2 linked regions of the Marinoscillum sp. 108 genome follow. The protein of the gene in region 2 interacts with the protein of the main gene of each other region in a pairwise test. Links are inferred from orthologs where the notes say so. Each region holds a gene or a part of one and is shown on either strand. Other genes may lie near its edges.

Evidence for each region.
Region 1: the proteins of gyrB (region 2) and gyrA interact in binary tests that used the Escherichia coli proteins (3 or more experiments, as listed by UniProt). The link is inferred for Marinoscillum sp. 108 from one-to-one orthologs.

What each region holds. Positions count from the first base shown.
Region 1 is NZ_LR734808.1:768,552-780,721, reverse strand. Bases 2,805-5,900 are described here. They hold gyrA (DNA gyrase subunit A), read right to left. Parts: upstream 5,581-5,900; coding sequence 3,028-5,580; downstream 2,805-3,027. Other genes in these bases: GV030_RS03225 (hypothetical protein), read right to left, coding at 5,650-5,900; GV030_RS03235 (M48 family metallopeptidase), read right to left, coding at 2,805-2,996. In the rest of the region: GV030_RS03245 (AraC family transcriptional regulator), read left to right, coding at 143-1,066; GV030_RS03240 (hypothetical protein), read right to left, coding at 1,193-1,600; more of GV030_RS03235, read right to left, coding at 1,827-2,804; more of GV030_RS03225, read right to left, coding at 5,901-6,699; GV030_RS03220 (FKBP-type peptidyl-prolyl cis-trans isomerase), read right to left, coding at 6,776-7,732; GV030_RS03215 (hypothetical protein), read right to left, coding at 7,777-8,397; GV030_RS03210 (hypothetical protein), read right to left, coding at 8,645-9,139; GV030_RS03205 (COG3014 family protein), read right to left, coding at 9,216-10,652; GV030_RS03200 (penicillin-binding protein activator LpoB), read right to left, coding at 10,667-11,251; GV030_RS03195 (TonB-dependent receptor), read right to left, coding at 11,308-12,170. UniProt on the Escherichia coli protein: A type II topoisomerase that negatively supercoils closed circular double-stranded (ds) DNA in an ATP-dependent manner to maintain chromosomes in an underwound state.
Region 2 is NZ_LR734808.1:97,175-109,162, reverse strand. The notes cover bases 1,331-4,244. They hold gyrB (DNA topoisomerase (ATP-hydrolyzing) subunit B), read left to right. Parts: upstream 1,331-1,765; coding sequence 1,766-3,724; downstream 3,725-4,244. Other genes in these bases: GV030_RS00345 (M1 family metallopeptidase), read left to right, coding at 3,936-4,244; GV030_RS00355 (hypothetical protein), read right to left, coding at 1,331-1,665. Also shown: GV030_RS00360 (CoA-binding protein), read left to right, coding at 1-282; more of GV030_RS00355, read right to left, coding at 283-1,330; more of GV030_RS00345, read left to right, coding at 4,245-5,822; GV030_RS00340 (DUF1573 domain-containing protein), read right to left, coding at 5,874-6,971; trpS (tryptophan--tRNA ligase), read left to right, coding at 7,052-8,020; GV030_RS00330 (hypothetical protein), read right to left, coding at 8,009-8,437; GV030_RS00325 (phospho-sugar mutase), read left to right, coding at 8,581-10,305; GV030_RS00320 (calcium/sodium antiporter), read left to right, coding at 10,414-11,424; pgi (glucose-6-phosphate isomerase), read left to right, coding at 11,540-11,988. UniProt on the Escherichia coli protein: DNA gyrase negatively supercoils closed circular double-stranded DNA in an ATP-dependent manner to maintain chromosomes in an underwound state.

The sequences.
Region 1 (12,170 bases), 670 kb from region 2 along the record:
CTTTTTGGTGAGCGTCTAAATCCATTTGGTCAGCGTCTCTACTTTGTCATTCTTGTAATTTGAAGGCTTATCTATTCCGCATCCGAGTGATATTATCAATAAAATAGTTTTAAATTTAGAAACTTCACAAACCGGAAAAGCCTTGAGAAAGTACCTGATCGAACGATTTCCGACCCATGACGAAAGGTCGTTATTTACCCTGGTGGAAAACAGGACCGCTTATTCTTATGAAACCTGCGAGCTCAACCTCTTCGAAACCCATGAGCAGGCAGAGAATGTGCACCTGACTTTCGACCATTTTGTGTTGACCAGTATGCTCTCGGGTAAGAAGGTGATGACGCTGCCACAACGTGCCTCTTTCGAGTATTTACCGGGGGAGTCGGTGATTCTCCCACCGGGCGAAATGATGAATATAGACTTTCCTGAAGCCCGGAAGCTCAACCCCACACAATGCATCGCGCTGACCATTTCCGATGAGGTGATCAAAAAAACCATCGATATGTTGAATGAATACCACCCTAAAGCTTCATCCTGGGGTGATTGGCAGATTGATCCTACCATCTTTCACTTGACTAATAATCTGGAATTGGCAGACACTGTCAACCGCATCGTTCGGATCACTAAAAGTGAGCAGGGAAAAGCCAAGGATATGATGGTGGAGCTGACACTTCGTGAAATGGTCATCAGGCTCATGCAGACACAAGCCAGGGTGATTTTTGAATCTTCTTATTCGGTATTATCCGCCAGCCACCCGCTGGCGGCGGCCATTCGCTTTATTAAATCTAACCTGCGAAATAAAATAGATCTGAGCCGCCTTGCTAACCAGGCTTGCATGAGCCGGGCAAGTTTCTTCAAGAAGTTCAAAGAGACTATGGGGGTCTCTCCCGCTCAGTACATATTAAAAGAGCGCATCAAGCTGGCCTGCCACCATCTAAGTACTTCTGATATGTCCATTACTGAAGTTTGTTTTGCCTGTGGGTTTGAGAATCTCTCTCATTTTGTTACCACCTTCAAGTCGGAAGAAGGTATGACACCCGGAAGCTGGAGGCTTCACGAAATCAGATGATTTCATACAGTTGTAATCAACTTAATCAGTTCATTCTCCACATTGATTCGTTAAAAATGTTTTCATAGGCCTGAAACAAACAAAGCCCGAACATTCGGGCTCTTCATATTTTGCTGGGAATGAATCTCAGGAGGCCAATACTTCGTCGCCTTCTCCCTCTACTGGGGTCAGTTCTTTCTCTTCACAGAGATAATCAAAGCAAGCACGCTTCTTTTCATCACTCAGGTCATTCCAGATGGTCTTCAAACTTCTCAGCGGAATGGACACGCGCTCTACGGCCAGGGCGGCACTGAATTTTTTCCATCCAAAATCTTTGAACACGCTCTCTTCCTCCAGCAGTTCATCATTATCAATCACCTTATCGCAAATGGACTTGAGGTAGCCATCCAACTCGTTTTTGGCCAGAATCAATTCATAATCCATTGTATCCTGATTGAGTCTGATGGTATCCACTGCCTTGTACTCTTTCTTGATTTTTTTATAAACCGAATTGATCTCGTCAATGCCGCGGGCTGAAATTTTGATGGTGCTCATTTTTAGGGGTTTTGCAGTAGGTTCATAAAGTTCAACAACTATACATTCGTAAAACAACAGATTTACGCCAACAGGAATAATTCCCTGATGAACAGAAAATATTGGCGGTGGTTTATAAAAAATAAGGTTTGACTTAACAACCTTAATAACGGTGGAGATTAAATGTATAAAAAAAAGCCGTCAAAAGTATTTTTTTGACGGCTTTTTCGTGATTTCGTTGTGAAATTTACAGCGAATCGAGTTTTTTATTCATCGCATTGGCCTTTTCTTTCATCTTCAGCTGTGTGTAGATGTAAGCGAGGGTTTCCATTGCTGTTCGGTCTGAAGAATTGATCTCATGCACTTTTTCCCATTGTGGGAGAGCATCTTTCAATTTTTGATTGATGACTGGCTCCAATTCCCTGGCCTTTTTCTGATCTGCCTTGGACATACCCAGGCTATTGCTTTCTTTGATGGTCTCGTTCGCCTGGTTAATCAGGATTACCCCATAGTTGAAGTTAGCTTCAAAGTGATTCGGATCGATCTCAATGGCTTTCAGGTATGCTTTGATGGCACGCTCTTGTTCCTTCAACTCATCATTGATCACCGCCAGGGTAAAGTATAGATTGGCATTGTCAGGTTCACTTTCAATGGCCTGCTCCAGGTTACCTCTGGCCTCATCTATTTTACCCATGTTGATGAGTAGATTGATTCGGTTCTTTTGTAAAGTGCCATCAGAAGGATATTTCCCAAGGGCTTCATCTACCACCGCCAAGGCTGCTTCCTTATCGTCCAAAGCCGAAGTAAGGATGCTCACATAGTTGTAATACAAATCCTTGCTGGTCGCGCCATTATCGATCGCTAAGCGATAGTTTTTGGTAGCTGCATCGTACAGCTGGCCATTGTGAGCCGCATAAGCTGCGTTGATGTAGGCATTGGTATCATCCGGAACAATGTAGTACGACTTCTCAAAAGCGTCCACAGCCGTCTGATATTCGCTATCCTGAAAGGCCATTACCGCCTTATTGTAGTAATAGGAGTAGTAGTTGCTGATCTGCTGCTCTTTCAAAACTGGAATACCCATCATGCCAGTCACATAATAACCCTTGCCTTCAGGGTCTATTTCATCCGCTTTATTGAATGCTGCTACAGCTTCCTCCAGCGCATTGTCTGAAAGGCTCGCATATTGCTCATTGGACGTGGTATCGATGGTAGCGTAAATGAGTCCGCGGTAATACCAGGTTTTCCCGTCATCCTTTACTTTTTCGTATTCGATGGCAGCATCGATGATTGCTTTGGCCTCAGCCAGGTCTCCATTTTCCCGGGCCTGATTGGCCTTGGTGATCTTAGGCTTCTTTTGGGCATAACCTGCAAGGCTTACAACCAATGCCATCATGATTATGTAAGTACGTTTCATTGTCAATTTTATTAAGGTTATCTATTAAAGTTTAGTCTACATTCTCTTCATTAGGGCTCTGAGTCGCTCCTTCTTCTCCTCCCTCCGGCTCATCATCTCCCTCAATATTGGAAATTTTTTCTACCGCTGAGATGGAATCATCATCATTTAGCCTGATCAGTCTCACTCCCTGAGTGGCTCGACCCATTACCCTGAGGCTGGATACTTCGGTACGTATAGCGATGCCCGAACGGTTGATAATCATCAAGTGATCCGTTTCTTCCACATCTTTAATAGCGACCAAAGCACCTGTTTTCTCAGTGATATTCATGGTTTTCACACCTTTACCACCTCGTTTGGTGATGCGGTAGTCAGAAAGATCGGAGCGCTTGCCATATCCGTTTTCTGATACTACCAGGAGGTCTGCCGGCTCCTTATGGTCAACACAGACCATGCCAACCACAAATTCACCCTCTTTCATTTTGATACCGCGCACCCCGGCTGCCATTCTTCCCATTGGCCTTACATCCGATTCGTGGAAGTTGATCGCACGACCAGTGTTCGAAGCAATCACGATGTGATTGTCCCCGTTGGTCAGACGCACATTCAGCAATTTATCGCCTTCATTGATGGTAATCGCATTGATTCCGTTTTGTCTCGGACGACTGTAAGCTTCCAGGGTGGTCTTCTTGATGGTACCGTTTTCGGTACACATGATCAGGAAGTTGTTGTTGATGTAATCTGGATCATCCAGGTTCAATACATTGATCACTGCACGAACTTTATCCGCGGGATCTATATTGATCAGGTTCTGGATAGCCCGTCCCTTAGCAGTTTTGCTGCCTTCAGGAATGGCCCACACTTTGTGCCAGTACACTTTACCAAATTCTGTGAAGATGAGCAGGTAGTTGTGGTTAGTCGCCACAAAGAGGTGCTCCGTAAAGTCGTCACTTTTGAAAGTGGCCGCTTTTGAGCCTACACCACCTCTGTTTTGCGTACGGTATTCGATCAGCGGAGTACGCTTGATGTAGCCCTCACGAGAAATGGTCAAGACCATCTCATCATCAGGAATCATATCCTCAGCGGTAAACTCATCCGCAGCATGCTCTATGTACGTGCGGCGCTCATCACCATAGCGGTCTTTCACTTCCAACAGCTCTGTCTTGATGATTTCCATTCGCTTACCTTCATCGGCAAGAATAGCCTTCAACTCTTCGATCAAAGCCTTCACTTCTTCGTATTCCTTGATGATCTTCTCACGCTCAAGACCGGTCAGTCGCTGCAACCTCATGTCGAGAATGGCTCGTGCCTGAATCTCGCTGAGTTTGAAGTTTTCCATCAGTCCCAGTTTTGCAATTTCCGGATCACGTGAGCTTCTGATCAATTTGATGACTTCATCCAGGTTATCCAGAGCGATCAGATAACCTTCCAGAATGTGTGCCCGCTTCTCGGCTTCCTCCAGCTCGTACTGGGTTCTGCGGATGACCACCTCATGTCGGTGCTCCACATAGTACTTCAATAAGTCCTTGACATTTAATGTCTTAGGTCTACCTCCTACAAGTGCTACGTTATTTACACTAAAGGAAGACTGAAGCTGTGTTTGTTTATAGAGATTGTTCAGAACGATGTTCGGAATGGTATCCTTTTTCAGTTCGTAAACAATCCTCATACCATCTCTGTCCGACTCGTCTCGGATATCAGAGATGCCATCAATTTTCTTTTCATTGATCAGCATGGCAGTCTTCTCGATCATCGATGCCTTGTTGACCATATAGGGGATCTCAGTCACTACGATTTGCTCTCGCCCTGACTTCATGGTTTCTACTTCCGCCTTGGCCCTCATGACCACTCTACCGCGGCCAGTTTCGAAGGCCGTGCGCACACCCTGATACCCGTAGATGATACCACCTGTCGGGAAATCCGGTGCTTTGATATGCTGAGTGAGTTCTTCGATGGTAATGTCATTGTTGTCAATGTAGGCAACAGCGCCATCCACCACTTCCGACAGGTTATGAGGGGCCATGTTGGTGGCCATCCCTACCGCGATCCCACTGGCTCCATTGAGCAGCAGGTTGGGCAGCTTGGCGGGAAGTACCGAGGGCTCCTTCAGGCTATCGTCAAAGTTGGGTGAGAAATCAACAGTATTCTTATTGATATCCGCCAGCATTTCTTCTGCAATACGCTTCAGTCTGGCCTCAGTATATCGCATCGCTGCCGGTGAGTCACCGTCTACCGATCCAAAGTTACCCTGACCATCGACCAACTGATACCTGAGAGACCAGGGCTGCGCCATACGCACCATGGTATCATATACCGCTGTATCGCCGTGTGGGTGGTACTTACCCAGTACCTCTCCTACGATCCTGGCTGATTTCTTATAGGGCTTGTTATAGTTTACTCCCAACTCCAGCATTCCATAGAGAATACGCCTGTGAACCGGCTTAAGACCATCTCTTACATCGGGCAAGGCACGTGAGATGATTACCGACATTGAATAATCAATGTAGGCGCCTCTCATTTCATCTTCTATGTTGATTGGGATAATGTTCTGCCCCGGGTAGGTTCCTGACTCTCCTTCAGGTAGGTTTTCACTATCGTCTGACATGAAAAAGCTTTAAAAGTTTACCTTAAAAACAAGTCGCAATTTAAGCAATTTTTTTCGGTCTGAACTGCTTTAATAGGGGTCTATTTTTCTCCTGTTCTTCAACTTGTAACGCCATAGTCTGCGGTGGTTTTCGCCCACTTTTGGATTCTGCTTTTTCCACATGGGTTGACCCCTCACTTCCATGAGTCTTCCGCTGGCAGGATCAGTGATTACATGCTTCAATTGTACATGATCACTGGCCATGGGAGACCTTGGTATTTCCGGGATATTGATGCTGATTCCCACCTGGACCATGAAGGCAGAATTGGTATGGCGGATGCTGGATGCATCGGGCAGATTGATGACATAACTCTTGATGTCATAGCTGGGGCGTATCACCACCCTGAAATACTCAGAAAGGTTATGCTCAATGTTTACCCCTATGTTGGTATAAAAATTCTGACCAATCCCAATGGCGTTGGTATTTATCTCTTTCCCCGGTTTAGCCCGGCCCAGTTGCACCTCCAGCACAAAGGTGTAATCCCAAAACTCATAAAATTCATAGCCCATCATTCCAAAATACTTTATGTAATGGGTTTGTTTAAAATCTGGCTCGTAAGGGCGAATTACTTCCTGATACACGGATGGTTTGAGGGGAGTCATGTAGTGTCTCTCATACTGAAAGCCCAACCCGATTCGAAATTTCTGAAAATCGTAGTGTGCTGACGCCATGACGGGAACCGTAGAAGCAATGGATGAGAAGCTCAGTCCCAGGGTATCGGCATCCCCGATGAACTGTCTGTTCCTTAGGTCTGGATTGTTGACCGGGTTTTCCAGATAATCATATGGCACATCAAAGACATCATCCAGATTCACTTCTTCTCCGGCTGTGGGATTGCTCATCCAGTGCTGATAACCAGAAAACACTGGTCCCAACTCATTCTGTTTGCTGAGAATCAGCTGATTTTCACCATCCTGATAAAAGTAAAACCCGGCCAGATCATGTTTGTAATTGGTGGCCGCGTATCCTGTGGAGACCGTCCACCCTATTTTGTTGGCCAGTACACGAAAGGGAGACCTGTAGATATCATATTTCTGATAGATATCCTGTGCCTGCGCAGCAGACCACTGATAAGCCATGAGAAATGTGCATACAAATATGAAGAGCCTACGCAATACGATCCTGTTTGAATTCTAAAATTAGGGATAATATGAATCAATTGATACCAATCACCTCAATTTCGAAGACCAAAGGTGTATAGGGCGGTACTTTTGACGCATAGGATGGTATTATTTCAAGATCAGCCACCTCTGAAGTGATGTTGTGCGGGATCACCACGGCACTTTCTCGATAGGCAAGGTAAGAAGGGATTACAATCAGCGCTCGCTCCTGAAGCTGCATGCGCTGCACGCCAGTCTCAAAACCTGGAATCACCGAACCAGCGCCCAAGTAAAACTCAAATACGTTGGCGTTGGGCGCCCGGTCGAAGACAGTTCCATCCAAAAAACGCCCTTCATAAGTGACCGAAATAAACTGCCCGCTCTGGGGAGTCGCTCCGGTACCGGCCTTCAGCCGCTTGTAGACCATTCCATTGGCAAGCATCTCAGGTTGATTAAGTGGATAGGTCACCGTATCTCTCAGGTTATTGTCTGTGACATAATCCGCGATGGCTGAGACTTCAGCATCCAGAATGTCATTTTCTGATCGGACCTCCAGCACTTCAAGTTCCACCGCCATGGTGGCTCCAGCAGGGATCAATACATTGGGAAAGGCATGGTCACCATAAGCCAAATAAGAAGGCAGCACAAAACCCCACTTCTCCCCTTCTTTCATATAACTCAGGGCTTCATCGATCCCGATTGGGTAAATGGCATTGGCATTCTTCTTCACCACTACTGTATCCAAACTCCGAATGCTGGTAGTGGTAGAATCCGCACCCAGGACCCATATTTTGTAGGAAATAGACAGCACAAAACCCGCTGATGGGATCCCTCCTGCTCTGATAGGGTACGCATATAAGCCGGATTCGCTTATGCTCACATCCACGTCCAGTGAATCAAAATGCGCCTGAATCCGGGCTTCTTCCTCGGCTACAGCGTCTATCTCATCCTCCTTGCAGGAGATGAATGATAAGATGAGCAGAACCATGATAAAGGGTGGAAAATTCTTCATTAAAAGCCAAAACGAACGAATGCACAAAAGATTATGCTTCGAAATTACGCTTTTTGATCAAAGGTTTTGCAAAACATCTGGAAGACTGGCAACTTATTCAATCCCATCTGCTCACCAATTTTGAGCATTTGCAAATATTCATTGCGCCCGATATGGCGATTGGTACTGATAATTTCTTCATCGTTCTCCAAAAAGAAACTGGCGATAAACCGGATCAGAATGTATGGGGTATTGAGCACCGCCTTTTTATATTCAGGATACGTTACCTCTGCTTCCTCATCAAACTTTTTCTTTTCCAGCCGCTCCATATCGAAAGATACGTGCATGGCCACCTTCAGCACATTGAAGAACTTATCAGACCAGATATCATATTTCTTCAACAAGAACTTCATGGCATATACCACCGGGTCCTTTTTCATGAAATACCCGCCTTTCGAAAGTTTTCGGGCCTTCTTATTCAGCGCTAACTCCTCGAAAAGACTCACCGTGCCATCCGCCAGTGCAATACCCACCGTTGGAGCCATCATGATCAGGGAAAAGAAGTCATGGTCGCTGATCTCCAGATAAGGCGCTTCATTTTTGCAAAAATCTTTCTTTAAGGCCTGGGTAGCTTCCAGTACCTCAGGAAGCTCAACCATGGTTTCTATTTCATATTCCGTGAACATATTCTGGTCTCTGTTTGGATTCGTTTGCCTGAAAATAACAAAATTCTTGTCGTAATTAAAACCTTCGGGTAAATAGGGCTCCTTCTTTCAATCTCACCACCATGAAGGTTAAACTTAATAATTTAGATTTCTGTGCGCTCAGGGGTCTTTCTGACTATAAGGGGTGCATTATTACCAAACCCGCAAAACATCAACATCATCTGATATAAATAAAAAAAGGACTGAATCTCAGTCCTTTTTCTCCTCTCTATTCTGTATCGCCGGAGCTCTCCTCCTGCTCCGAAGATTCGGTCTGCAGTTGGGCATATATCTCATAATACCTGGCCTTCACTGCTTCATCCTTCTTAAGGGCAGTTTTCACTTTGTTGTAAAGCCCGGCTCCAATGTCATCTTTAATTCGTGACACATATCTTTCTTTGAATTTCGCGGCTTTGTCATCGATTCTGTTTCTAATGGCCGTATAGACTGCCACCTGAGCCTCTGTAGCTTCCACGCTCTCCAATTCACCCTTCTTGTCTGCTTTGCTCAACTCATTGTACTGGGCATTGGTGAGGTCTGTGTTCTCCAACCAAATAGCTACTGAATCACTCACTACGCTGCTCAGCGCTGCCTTTTCGTTTTCTGCCCATACCATCACAGAGGCATAAGTAGTTAGTTCTTCATTTGTAAAAGTGTCTTCCTGAGCCCAACCAACTACACCTGCCAATAGGAACAACATCATTGTTACTGCTTTCTTCATCATATCATTTTTTAAGTTTTCACATTCAAACAGCTGGCAAGTTTATGAAAGCCTGGTCAAAAATGACAGTAAAAAAGCACTAACGTTTGTATTCCAGGGATTGAAATGAATGAAAAAGGGTTTCTCCCTTGGCTGCAGTAAAGGAAAAATCCTGGGTGGACGTGGCACCAGAGCTACTGATGGTTTTGAGGGTCACCGTATTTTCACCGGTATTGAGCGGCACACGACTATAGTAAATGTCGTGTGGAATGGTTTGCCAGTTTCGGGTGTCAGCCTTTTCAGTACTGGCATTGAAGATGCCCACCATCAGCGACAAGCCCTCTCGGATGGCTTCTTCACGTCGCTCCTCTTCAGTCTTCTTCTCCCCACTATCTCCCTGAGGGCCCCTAATGGCCATTTCCACAGCCTTCTTAGTGGCAGCCCTCAATAGTCCCTTGGCCAGCTCCTGCATCATCCGCTCCTCCAGGGTTTTGAACGCAATGGCATTGACATCCTCGGCCAGCTCCAGTGGATAGCGTGTCTGATTCGTTTCCAGTACTGCTCGTTGAAAATAAGGTTTACGCTCCTCATACTTTGGAAAAGCCACTCTGAACAATCGCAGATCGGTCAGTTGAGACTTTTGATCTGGACCGCTAATGGCATAAGGGAAACTGAAATTGTGTTCATCATTCACAAAGGTGACAAAACCATCGCCCCCATCTACAGCGGTAAAATTGATAGACCATTCTGATTTGACAGGACCCAGCCCATTGTGCCAGAAAAACACCAATTCCTGAGATGCGACCGGGCTATATTTCAGATTGAACTTACGCTCGTAAAAATCCAGCTCAGTATAAAAACCATTCAGGTGGGCAGCGCGGAGCAAGTCCTGCTTAAGTTGGTTTGGGGCATCCAACCCAAACAATCGTTTATAGTCGCCTTCATAGATGTTGTAGGCATTTCGGTAGGCAATGAACGCATTGTTGATCTCGCCACTGGCCTCATAGATGATGCCCATAAGGTTGTGCACAAAGGCATCCTCCTTGTATTTATTATCCGATTTATACTTGTCGCTGAGCTCGTTCTGTCGGTTGACTAAGCGTCGGCACTCTACGAGTGCCGACTCATAATCTTTCATTTTCAGAAAATTCAACGCTTTGTAGTACAGCAGTAACAAATGCTCATGATCTTCTCCCGGATACACGATGGTATTGGGGTTGACCAGGAATGAGGCAGCAATGCTGGCGTAGTTTTTTTGATAATCCTCACCAAACAAGTAAGCCTTCTCCAGCCATTCATTGCTTTCTTCCAGGTTTCCAAGCATGCTATTCACTACACCCTGATTGGCAAAGTAGAGGAATTGGGCCTTTTTCTTAGCCGCCTGCTTGTTGCTGTTCAGCACCCGCTCAGCCGCTTCCAGATTACCCTGCTCAAAACTCTGATTGAACTCAGAATTGATCTGATAATAAGTAGCACATGAGAAGGTAGAACAGGCCAGAAAAATGATACTGGCTGCCTTAATCCATTTGACGTTCACGCGGTGTTGTGGATTTAATTTTTGATGAATTTTTTGATCTCCTTGTCTCCTATCCAGACTTTTTCGTTGGTTTCGAGGTTGGCCAATTCGAGGTTTACTTTGTAATTGACCACCTTCTCATTCTTATAGGAGTCAGTCACAGCGGTGATTACACCAAACATCATAAAGTCAGCTCCGAGTTCTCTGCCCCATTTCGATTGAGTTTCCGGTGAAGCAAATTCACCCTGGTCGGCACGCTCTTCACGCAGTTTTTCTCTGAAGACCGCATTCTGGACAATTCTGACCATTCCCGAATTGATAAACTCCCGCTCTACGTCTTTGATGAAAGTTTCCGGCTCAATGTATTCAGACGTTTTGTTTTGGATCATGCCTACGATCACCACAGGCTTACGTCCATTCGCACGACTGAAATCTTCTCTCCAGGGTCTGTTCAGTACGTCATTGATCATTTCGTCCGCCACCAGCTTAGAATCGGTATCGTTCCATCGACCACTCAGGTCTATTTGCTGATCTGGGCTCACTCTCGTGACCGTACGATTGGTACATGCTACGGCAATGCTTACCAGTACCAACATTAAAAAGGTGTGTTGAATTTTCATGATTTTGTTAAGTTTTTGAATTTGAATAAACCGCAGTATTAGACGTAAAACTAATGCTAAAGTTCTGCTGTGAGCTTAATATTCAAAAACCTTGCCGATAATGAGTTGGGGATGGCAAATTGGGCACCATTTACATCTTCTATCCAGGTATAAGACAGTGTATTATCGGCTGCAAATGCATTGAGCACTTCCAGACGGACCCAGAGCTTATTGAAGAAATTATTGATGGAAAGATCGAATTGTTTGGAGAGTCCGAGATCGGCCCGGTAATACTCGTCTCCACTGAAGGCATTTCTGAGGTCTTCTCTATTGGGTGGCCCAAAAGGGTAACCCGAGCCAAAGACCAGATTCAGGTAGACCCTGAGCGTAGGATCTCCGGGCATATGGTCCTCGAAATAGGCGGCGAGGTTGATCCGCTGATCACTCGGGCGTCTGATAAAGCCCTGTCCATCGTCTTCGATGTTTTCCTGAGTTTGCAAAAAGCCAAGGCTGAACCAAGACTGAGTCCCTTTCACAAACTCACCATTGATTCTGAAGTCCAGGCCACGAGCAAAGGCCGTGCCTGTCTTATCCGAATAGTACCTCAGTCGCACATTGTCTATATCGTAGGGAATGATGTCAAATAGCTGCTTGTGGTAGACATCTGTGGTGAACAGAAATGGGCGGCCCCACATGTAGAACAGCCTGGTAAAGCCCGCAATCAGGTGAATGGACTTCTGTGCGTAGACGTTGGATCTAAGCTCACCATCGAACCCTCGGAGTTCACGGTAAAAAGGAGGCTGCTGATACAGGCCGGTAGCGACCTTGAATGTCGTGAAATTAGCCCACTTGGGTGCCCACCGGTAGGATACTCTGGGACTGATCAGGATTTGACCATTGTAATCCCAATAGGTCGCCCGAACTCCCGAACTAATGGCAT
Region 2 (11,988 bases):
CATCCAGTTGTGCCCGTGGGCATCAAACGAGGTGAAGTATTTGGAAAGGAAATCCTGGACCTAAGGGAAAAACCCTCAGTGGATGGAGTGGACACAATCACCCTTTACCTCAACCCCACGCATCAGCGTGAATGGGAAGAGTATATTCTAAGCCTGCAGCCAAAGAGAATCATTTTTAACCCAGGCACAGAAAACGATCGACTCGCTGCGAAAGCCGCCGATCAGGGCATTGAAACGCTGAACGCCTGCACCCTGGTGATGCTGAGTGCCAGCACCTTCTGATCATTCGACTTCCTGAGCATATATTCTGGGCACACAGATCACTCCGGCTTCCATCATCCGCACGATCATGGGTGCCAGGTGAGCATTGGCCTGTCCATCAATGGCTATAGGATTCTCCTGAAAAGTAAATAACCTGAGGCTGGGCAAGGCTTCCACTTCATCTGGAATGGTGGTGATTTGGTTATTGGATACATCCAGATCATTCAGATCTTCCATTTCCAGGAACTGACTGGGAAAATCCACCAGGTAATTGTCATTCACCCGGGCAACGGTAAGCTTTTTCAAATCGCTGACCGACTCAGGAAGAACACTCAAGCGGTTGTGATGCACATACATTTCGGTAAGGTTAGACAGCTTGCCTATGCTTTCAGGAAGGGAATAAATTCTATTGTTCGCCAGAAATAATACCTCCAGATTTTTGAATGCTCCCAATTCTTCCGGAATCATCTCCAACTCATTGTAATATAGGTCTATCACCTTCAAGTCCAACTCATAGAAATCCTCTGGTAGTGATTGGAGCTTATTTTTATACAATGACAGTTTCTCTAGTTTGCGCATGCGGGAGATCCCGGGCGGAAGGCTGGAGAGCTCATTTTCCTGCAACTGCAGTTCCTTTAGCCCCTGCATGTTATAAAAGGCAGGATCAATAGCCGTCAGTCGGGAATTATTGGCTTTAAAAACTTCTAAAAAGCTCAATTTCTCATACTTGCCATCAGACAACATCAAGGCATGAGATTTATTAAAAGACACCTGGTTCAGGAAACTCACTTTACTCAACCTACCAATGGGCACTTCTCTGAAAAAATTCTGATCAAGTACCAACTCATTCATCCCCTCCAGTTTTCTGATCCCATTCGGCAATCGCTCGAGAAGGTTATTGCTCAGATCAAGCTTCTTGAGATTTGGAATCCTCTGTATCCGCACCCATAAAAATCGTTCGAGATGATTGGCTCGCCAGTACACCCGCTCAAGATGCTGGAGCTTTCCCAGCTCCTTCGGCAGCTTCCTGATGTCATTATGATCAATGATGAGCACCTTAAGCTTGGTTGCCTCAAAGACAAATTCAGGAATTCTATCCAAACCTGCGTAGCTCAGGTCAATCTCCACCAATGTATCAATCCGGGTATTCGCCTGATAAGCCAACAACTTTTCTTGCCCCTCAGTTTGATGAGCCCGTCTGATGGCTACATTGGCCGAATCCACAGCGGCCCTCGGATCCTCGGCATACATTCGCTCAAAGATTTTTCTTCCCTGCTCAGCCCGTTGCCATCGCTCCATCAGCACCCGCTCTACGCTATCAAGTTCCGGATCTCTACCACCCTCCTGTGCTGCCAAAGGACATGATATCAGCCATGTAAGGAGACAAAACAAAATCAATCTCATAACTAAATATTTAGTTGATAAAACTAATACAGCAAAAGTCCAAATCCAAGGGGTCGGAGAAGCATATTTTATATATTTTTGGGGTTTGAAAAATTGAAATATGGAACAAAGAAAGTCATTGGCCAAAGGAGATTATTCAGCTAATAATATTCAGGTACTTGAGGGATTAGAAGCCGTAAGGAAAAGGCCAGCTATGTACATTGGAGATGTGGGCATCAGAGGCTTGCATCATTTGGTATGGGAGGTAGTTGATAACTCTATTGACGAAGCCCTGGCAGGATATTGTGATGACATCCATGTAGAAATTAATAAAGACAATTCCATAACCGTATCCGATAACGGACGAGGTATTCCTACAGATATACACGAAAAAGAACAAAGATCTGCCCTGGAGGTAGTAATGACCGTCCTACACGCAGGAGGTAAATTTGACAAAGACACTTATAAGGTTTCAGGCGGTCTGCACGGTGTGGGGGTTTCCTGTGTGAATGCACTCTCCACTCACCTGAAAGCCACCGTTCACAGAAACGGTATCATCTATCAGCAGGAGTACGAAAAAGGGATTCCAATGTACCCGGTGAAAGAAGTGGGCAAAACGGATATCAATGGGACCATTATCACCTTCATGCCGGACAGTAGCATCTTTACACATAGTGAATACAAATACGACACGGTAGCTTCCCGTTTGCGTGAGCTCTCATTCCTAAACTCAGGGATCAAACTCAACCTGGTAGACCATAGGGACCAGGACGAGAATGGAGCAGACCTCACCGACGAGTTCTTCTCTACAGGAGGACTAAAAGAATTCGTTCTGTACCTGGACAGCACAAGAGAGCGACTCATCCCTGAGCCTATCCACCTCAACAATGAAAAAGGTGAAATCCCGGTAGAAGTAGCACTGAACTACAACACTTCCTATACAGAAAATGTAGTCAGCTATGTCAATAATATTAATACCATCGAAGGTGGTACACACGTAGCTGGCTTTCGTCGGGCACTTACCAGAACCCTTAAGTCTTACGCTGATAAGTCAGGCCTTTTGGAAAAAGCCAAAGTAGAAATCACGGGGGATGATTTCCGTGAAGGCCTTACCGCCGTTATTTCCATCAAAGTGGCTGAGCCACAGTTTGAAGGACAAACTAAAACCAAGCTCGGAAACTCGGACGCCATGGGTGCTGTGGACACCAGCCTGAGTGAAGCATTGCAGGAGTACTTAGAAGAACATCCCAAAGAAGCAAAGCAAATCATCTCCAAGGTGATACTGGCTGCACAAGCCCGGCAGGCCGCCAGAAAAGCCCGTGAAATGGTACAGCGTAAAAATGTGCTGTCTGGCACAGGCCTGCCCGGAAAACTCGCTGACTGCTCCGATAAAGACCCTGCAGTATGTGAAATCTACCTGGTGGAGGGTGACTCTGCCGGTGGATCTGCCAAGCAAGGGAGAAACCGAAAGTTTCAGGCCATTCTTCCGCTTAGAGGAAAAATCCTCAATGTAGAGAAAGCGCAGGAGCACAAAATCTACGATAACGACGAAATCAAGAACATCATCACCGCTTTAGGTGTCAGATTTGGTATGGAGGATGACGCGCGAGCGCTCAACATGGAGAAATTGCGCTACCACAAAATCATCATCATGACGGATGCTGATATCGACGGTAGCCATATCAGAACCCTGATCCTTACTTTCTTTTTCAGATACATGCGTTCGCTGATAGAAAACGGATACCTCTACATTGCATTACCACCTCTTTATCTGATCAAAAAAGGTAAGCAAGAGCGATATGCCTGGACGGAAGATGATAGATTATCCATTATCAGAGAACTGGCCCCTGAAGGTAAAGAAGACTCTGTGAACGTACAGAGATATAAAGGTCTGGGAGAGATGAATCCTGAGCAACTATGGACAACGACAATGGATCCTGAATCACGAAGCCTAAAGCTCGTAACGATTGATTCTGCAGCTGAGGCAGATCACTTGTTCTCAATGCTCATGGGTGATGAGGTAGCCCCTAGAAGAGACTTCATCGAGAAAAACGCAAAATATGCTAAAGTAGATGTCTAAAACCTCTGCGATCTGAAACTCTCAACGACTACCTGGAAGATTGCTTGTATAAACTTCCATATCATCACAAAAGAGAAGAGGATCGCTGAGCCCAGGGCCAGAACAATTAGCATTACCAATTCGAAAACCTTATCCATTATTTTTTTAGTTGCTTATTAAAATAATATAAAAAACTCCAGACGATTACATTATTCGTAGAAAAGTTTTCCACATGAAATATAATTTTGTGAAGATCACAACATTCCTATCTTTTATTTTCCTTTTTTGCAAAATTTCAAGCGCTCAGGGCTATTGGCAGCAGCGAGTCAATTACGAAATTTCTATCGATTTCAACTCAAAGTCGCATCAGTACACGGGGGAGCAAACCTTAAAATATTACAATAACTCCCCAGATACCCTTTTCAACGTTTACTACCACCTGTACTTCAATGCCTTTCAGCCGAATAGCATGATGGACGTGAGGAGTAGAACCATCTCAGACCCGGATCCTAGAGTAGGTTCCCGCATTGCTCAACTGAGCGATGATGAAATAGGATACCTCAAAGTGATCTCTCTGGATCAATCTGGTACTGAACTCGCTTACCATGTATCTGAAACAGTACTCGAAGTGAATTTGAGTAAACCCATCCTACCAGGTGCTTCTGAAGTTTTCAACATGAAGTTTGAAGGACAGGTTCCCTTGCAAATCAGAAGAGCAGGTAGAGATAGTTTTGATGGCGTGGATTATTCCATGTCACAGTGGTTTCCCAAAATGGCCGAGTATGACAAGATGGGTTGGCACACCCATCCTTATGTAGGCCGTGAGTTCTATGCCCCTTGGGGAGATTATGAGGTCAATATCACCATGGACAAAGATTATGTGATCGCTGCTACAGGCATCCTCCAAAACCCTAATGAAATAGGCTACGGATATGAAGATACCGGGGTGAAAGTGAATAGAAAAGGTCAGAAAATCACCTGGCGCTTCAAAGCTGAAAATGTGCATGATTTTGTATGGGCGGCAGACAAGGATTACATTCAGACAACTGCTCAGGTGCCCGACGGGCCTCTGCTTCGTTTCTTTTACATCCCGAGCGAGGACACCAAGTATTGGGAAGAGCTTCCAGCCTATACCATTAAGACCTTCGAATACATGCAAAAGCGATTTGGAAAATATGGCTGGAGCGAATATGCGGTGATCCAGGGCGGAGATGGAGGCATGGAATACCCCATGGCCACGCTCATCGCCAATAGAAAAAACTCAAAGCTTCGCTCACTCAACTCCCTCATAGGGGTGATGATGCATGAAGTTGCTCATAGCTGGTATCAGGGCATGCTGGCTACCAACGAAAGTTACCTCCCATGGATGGATGAAGGATTTACCACGTTTGCGGATGAATACACAGAAAACTTTGTCTTAAATAAAGGCAGCAAGCAACCATTAGACTATTCGTACAAGAAGTATTTCAGATGGGTTGAGTTTGGTTATGAGGAGCCCATGTCCACCCACTCAGATCACTACAGCAGAAATAGTGCTTATTCTATAGGAACCTACACCAAGGGGGCCATTTCACTTGAGCAATTGGGGTACATTATAGGTGATGCCAATAGGGATGCCGGTCTGCTCCGATATCACCACGAATGGGCCTTCAAACATCCTGATATGAATGATTTTATTCGGGTAATGGAAAAACAAAGTGGTCTTTCCCTGCATTGGTATTACGATTACTGGATAGGCACCACCGAAACCATCGATTATGCCATCTCCTCTGTGTCCGAAGTAAAGAACGGGGTAAAAGTAGATCTGGAAAGGTTGGATAAAATGCCTATGCCCATTGACCTCACCATCACCAAAAAAGATGGAACTGAACTGGAGTACTACATCCCTCTGGGAATCATGCGTGGCGAAAAGCCTAAAGAAACTGCTAACGAAAGATTGGTAGGTGAAGATTGGGCTTGGACACATCCAACCTATTCTTTTAGTCTGGACATCCCCTATTCAGACATTGAAAAAATAGAAATTGACCCTTCGGGCAGAATGGCCGATGTAGATAAAACCAACAATGTAGTTATCCTAAGAAGAGTTCCTGAGAACACTCCTAAAAACATTAGCGAATAGAAATCAAGCAAAGTCTATTGGGAAGAGAAAGGCTCTCTTCCCAATAGACTTCTAATTCACATCAGCTTTGATACTGATCATCTGAGAAGGCGCCGACGGGTCATTGGAAAACACGGTGACCGTTTTATACTGTCGGCCCTGACGACCAGAGGTATCAAACCTCACCTCGAAGCTCACCGTCTCGCCGGGAGCGATGGTCTGTTTTTTCAACCGGGCAACAGTACATCCACAATTGGGCTTCACACTCCTGATCTCAAGATCTTCCATCCCATTGTTGGTTATCTTAAAATCGGTGATTGCCGTCACACCTTTATTCACACTCCCAAAATCATGCTGCGTCTTATCAAAGGAGAGCTTTGGAGCTTTTTTCATTTCTTCCTCGGTCCTGGGCGGAAAGTATTCTGAGATGGTGGCTATCACGTGAAGTTCTTTGACCTCATCTTCAGCTTCATCAGTATACAACCGAATATTATCTGACACGAAACCCAGATCAGCTTTTTTTACAGGATCAAAAGTGAGCCTGATCTCGCCCAGAGTCTTTGGCTCCAGCACCACCGGGTCAAACACCACCTGCACATGCCCGGGCAATGAGCTTTTGTCCTCAAGCCAGCGCACAGCACTGTCTCCTTCATTGTATACTTTGAAAGATTCTGTTACCACTTTTTCAGTAGTCACCCGTCCTATATTCAGGGCTTTATATTTCAGCCTGATCTGCCCCAGCAAAAGCGGCAATTCATCTTCCATAGTTGATGCTCTGGGCGAAACCATCCCTTCTATATATAAAGTAGCCGATGCTGAACCCGACCGCCCCGCTGAGTAGCTTACATTCAGCGACTTCTCAAATTTACCCGGTCGGTTCAAAGGGTCATACTCCGCCACCACAAAGCCGGTATCTCCTGGCATCAGAGCAGAGTCTGTCCAGTCCGGTGTAGTACAGCCGCACGATGCTTCCACATTCTTAATCTCCAAAGGATCAGCACCGGTATTCACAAAGAGAAACGCATACTTCACAGCCCCGCCCTCTTCGTGGATTTCACCAAAATCGTGTTTTTCTTTCAAAAACCGAATGTTTTGTCCTGCTAAAGCGGTTATTGTGAAATACGCACACAAGACCAACATCACTCCTACCCTCAATTTTCTATTCATCATCTAATTACCTGTTTTGCTATTTCCTTGTTTTAAAACCACACAAAGATTCAAATTATTTAGGTTTGCACAAAAAATCCGAAATGGCCAGAATATTAACAGGAATTCAGAGTTCAGGGAAACCACATTTGGGAAACCTATTGGGTGCAATAATACCAGCTATTGAGTTATCCAAGGACAATAAAAACGAGTCCTTTTTCTTTATCGCTGACCTCCACTCCCTGACTACCATTAAGGATGCCGAAACCCGGCGTGAAAATGTGAATGCCGTGGCAGCAGCCTGGATCGCATGCGGGTTTGATACGGAAAAGAACCTCTTTTACAGACAGTCGAGAGTGCCGGCAGTATGCGAGCTGGCCTGGTATCTCAACTGCTTTACACCTTTCCCGATGTTGGCCAACGCCCACTCCTTCAAGGACAAATCGGACCGACTGGCTGATGTCAATGCCGGGCTTTTCACCTACCCTGTGCTGATGGCCGCTGATATACTCCTGTATGACGCCAACATCGTACCTGTGGGCAAAGACCAAAAGCAACACCTGGAGATGGCCCGTGACATGGCCTCATCGTTCAATCACTCCTATGGTGACACTTTCGTACTTCCTGAGGCAAGAATAGACGATAACCTCATGACCATCCCTGGCACCGACGGTCAAAAAATGAGTAAATCGTACGGTAATATCCTTGACATCTTCTTGCCTGACAAGAAGCTCAGAAAGAGTGTGATGTCCATCATCACCGACAGCACTCCAATGGAAGAGCCTAAAAATCCTGATACCTGCAATGTCTTTGCGATCTACAAAACCATTGCTGATGAATCACAAATTAAGGAGATGCGTGCCAACTATGAAGGGGGAAACTATGGTTATGGACATGCCAAACAGGCACTTTTTGAACTGATCGTAGACAAATTTAAAGAGCCCAGGGAGCGTTTTGATTACTACCTCAACAACCTCCCCGAGCTGGAAGAACGTTTACAATCAGGAGAGAAACGTGCCGCGGAAATCGCACAATCTGTCCTGAGTCGTGTGAAAGTAAAATTAGGCTTCTAAAGGTTGTCTGGCCACCCAGACAGTCTCTTTGAAATCCGCATTCAGACCCTGAAGCACCAATCGCGTAGGGCCAGGTACCAATACTAGCTTGGCTTTGATCCCCGGGAAATCATCGGCTTCTACCTCTATGCCTTCTTCGGGATCAACATCATACACTTCATTCCCATTTTTTGGTTCATAGTGCGAAGCCAGATAAGATATCGGTTTCAAAACCTCATTATCCGGACAGTACTCATCATGCACATTGAAGAGCGCCTCTTCAATGTAGGCACCAAAGGTCATTTGAAAATCTTCCTCCAGTCTCCTTACCTCATCCTGAAGCTCCTGATAGGTGCTCCCTTCCTTTGCAAATTGAAAAAGTTGATTCTTCTTTTCAGCAATTTCAACAAATGCTTGATTAAGATTTTTTATATTCATACCCTCTATTATTTTACAGAAAATATTGAGATTGATTAAAGTGCAAATTTTAATACATTTTTAATTAATACAATACTTTATTGTAATTATTATATTTCTAAAAACTTTTCAAATACCAATATTATCAAATTGATAATTTAAACATGGAAGTAACAGCAAAGGCTCAAAAGTGGCTTGCAAGCCAAAAAGTAGATCAGGACACCAAAACCATCATTGAGAAGATGTTGGCAGATGCTGACCAAACTGAATTGACTGAGTGTTTTTATAAAGACCTTGAATTTGGCACCGGAGGGCTTAGAGGCCTGATGGGCACCGGATCCAACAGAATGAACAAATACACGGTGGGAATGGCCACCCAGGGACTTGCCAATTACCTCAATCAAACTTTTGCCGGAGAAGAAATCAGTGTGGCTATCGCCCATGATAGCCGAAATAACAGTCGCTTTTTTGCCGAAACCACGGCAGCTGTTTTCTCGGCCAATGGGATCAAAGTTTATCTCTTTGAAGCGCTTCGCCCAACTCCGGAACTCTCCTTTGCCATCAGACATCTGGGCTGTAAAAGTGGGGTGGTACTCACCGCCTCTCACAACCCTAAAGAATACAATGGATACAAAGCCTACTGGGACGACGGTGCCCAGATGGTACCCCCGCATGATGTGAATGTGATCACTGAAGTAGGTAAAATTTCCTCTATTGATGATGTGAATTTTGATGCCAACGCCTCACTCATACAGTCGATCGGCAATGAAGTGGATGAGCCCTACCTGGACATGATTCAGTCTCTTTCACTTTCACCTGAAGCCATTGCCCAGGAGAAGGACCTGAAGATTGTGTTTAGCGCGATCCATGGCACAGGCACCACCATGGTTCCCCCTATTTTGAAAAGGATGGGTTTTGAAAATGTAACGGAGGTGAAGGAACAAGCCATGGCTGATGGCAACTTTCCTACGGTGATCTACCCTAATCCTGAGGAAGCTGAGGCCCTGAGTCTGGCACTCAAAAAGGCCGAGGAAATAGATGCTGACCTGGTCATGGCTACAGACCCTGATGCCGACCGGGTGGGAATAGCAGTGAAGAATGACAAGAACGAATTTCAGCTACTCAACGGAAATCAGACCGGGTCTTTGCTGCTTTATTACTTACTGAGAAAGTGGAAAGAAAATGGCAAACTGAATGGCAAACAGTATGTCGTGAAGACCATTGTGACTACAGACCTTATAGAAAAAATCGCGGAAAAGTACAATGTAAAGCTCTATAACACCCTTACTGGCTTTAAATACATCGCCGAGGTGATCAGAGAACTGGAAGGAAAAGAGGAATTCATTGGTGGCGGAGAGGAAAGTTACGGTTACCTGATCGGAGATGCCGTGAGAGACAAAGATGCCATAGCCTCCTGTGCCATGATTGCGGAAATGGCAGCATGGGCCAAATCTGAAGGCACTTCATTGTACGAACTCCTTAAGAACATCCATAACGAGTTCGGACTTTATCAGGAGTCGTTGAAATCCATCACCAAAAAAGGAAAAACCGGAGCTGAAGAAATCAACGAGATGATGGTCAAATTCCGCCAGAATCCACCATCCATGCTCGCTCAATCGAAAGTGATGACTATGATCGACTACAAAGCAGGAACCTCAAAAGACCTGACCACCGGAAAAGAGGAAAAAATCAAGTTCCCGGCTTCCAATGTCTTGCAGTTCATTACGGCAGACGGTAGCAAAATATCCGTTCGCCCATCAGGTACAGAACCAAAAATCAAATTTTACTTCTCAGTAAACGAGCAAATTTCAGCTCCTGATAAGTATTACGAAACTATTGGTCTTTTGGATAAAAAGACCCAAATTGTAGTAAAAGACCTTGGTTTATAACTTTTTAGAGGTTGTTGCTTTAATCTTTTGATCTAGTTATCTTGCAAGGAATTTTGAAACGGATTCTATAAATATTTATATTCGTCTTAAACTAACCTAAAAACCGCCTTGACTGTATTTATCAATATTCTATTAGTAGCAGTGGGATTTGTTCTCCTAATCAAAGGAGCAGATTTTTTGGTGAATGGAGCTTCGTCCCTGGCTAAGAGATTCAATGTTTCAGATATTGCCATCGGCCTAACCGTGGTTGCCATGGGCACCTCAGCCCCAGAGTTGGTAGTCAATATCATATCCGGAACAGTAACAACGGATGAAGGCACGAATGACATAGTCTTTGGCAATATCATTGGATCCAATATCTTCAATGTCTTTTTGATATTAGGGATATCCAGTATCATATACCCTCTTACGGTACAACGAAATGCCCTTTGGAAGGAAATTCCCTACTCCCTTCTGGCTACTTTTATATTTTTCATTCTGGTCAATGATGTGCTCTTTTTTGGCGCTGAAAAAAACACACTGAACGTACTTGACGCCAGCATCCTCCTGGTCATGTTTATTCTGTTTCTGGTGTATATCTTCATGAACCTGACCAGAAATCCTGATGAGGGTGAGTTGGTAGAGGATATCGTCATTTTCGGAAGCGTAAAAACCACCATGATGATCTCTTTGGGGATTGCAGGATTGATCTTCGGAGGAAAGATGATCGTGGACAATGCAGTTGAAATTGCGAAAACTTTCAACGTAAGTGAAAAACTCATCGGATTGACCATACTGGCAGCTGGTACGTCTCTGCCAGAGTTAGCGACCTCAGCGGTTGCAGCTTTTCAAAAGAAATCCGATCTGGCGGTCGGGAACATTGTTGGTTCCAACATTTTCAACCTGCTGCTGGTGATCGGTGCCACGGGCCTTATTCACTCACCTCTTGGTTACCCTCCTTCACTTAACATGGATTTATACTTCTGTATGATCGGTACACTGATGCTTTTCATCTTCATGTTCACATTCGCTAAGTATAAGCTGGATCGCTCAGAGGGTGTGCTGTATCTGCTTGGTTTTATCGTGTACATGTATGTGCTTTTCGAAAGAGAAGGAATGGGATTTGGCATTTTCTTCTAATTTTCAGCAGGCTTTTTAGTGACAATTAATTAAATCGCACTCTTGGGAAGATTATGCGGTTGAATTTATTGTAAATGCTCTCCTTTCTTGTGAAGTTTACAAGAAAAACGAACAAATGCTATCAACCATAAATCCTGAAGAATCCAACTCCTGGAAAGCACTTACCAAACACTTTGATACTATAAAAGAAACCCACATGCGGACGCTCTTCGAGCAAGACCCGCATCGTTTTGAAACCTTCTCAAAAACCTTCGAGGATATCCTTCTCGACTTTTCCAAAAACAGAATTAACAGCAAAACCTTCACGTTACTTTGTGAGCTAGCTGAAGAAATGGGGCTTCAGGAAGCCAAAAAACAAATGTTCGGTGGTGAGCCGATCAACCTTACTGAAAACAGAGCGGTTCTCCATGTGGCGCTGAGAAACTGCGGTAAAAAACCCTACTATGTCAATGGTGAGAACATTACTCCTGCAGTAATGAGCGTGCTGGATCGCATGAAATCCTTCACCGAGCGACTCCACCAGGGTGACCTCAAGGGGTATACCGGCAAAAGGATTGAACACAT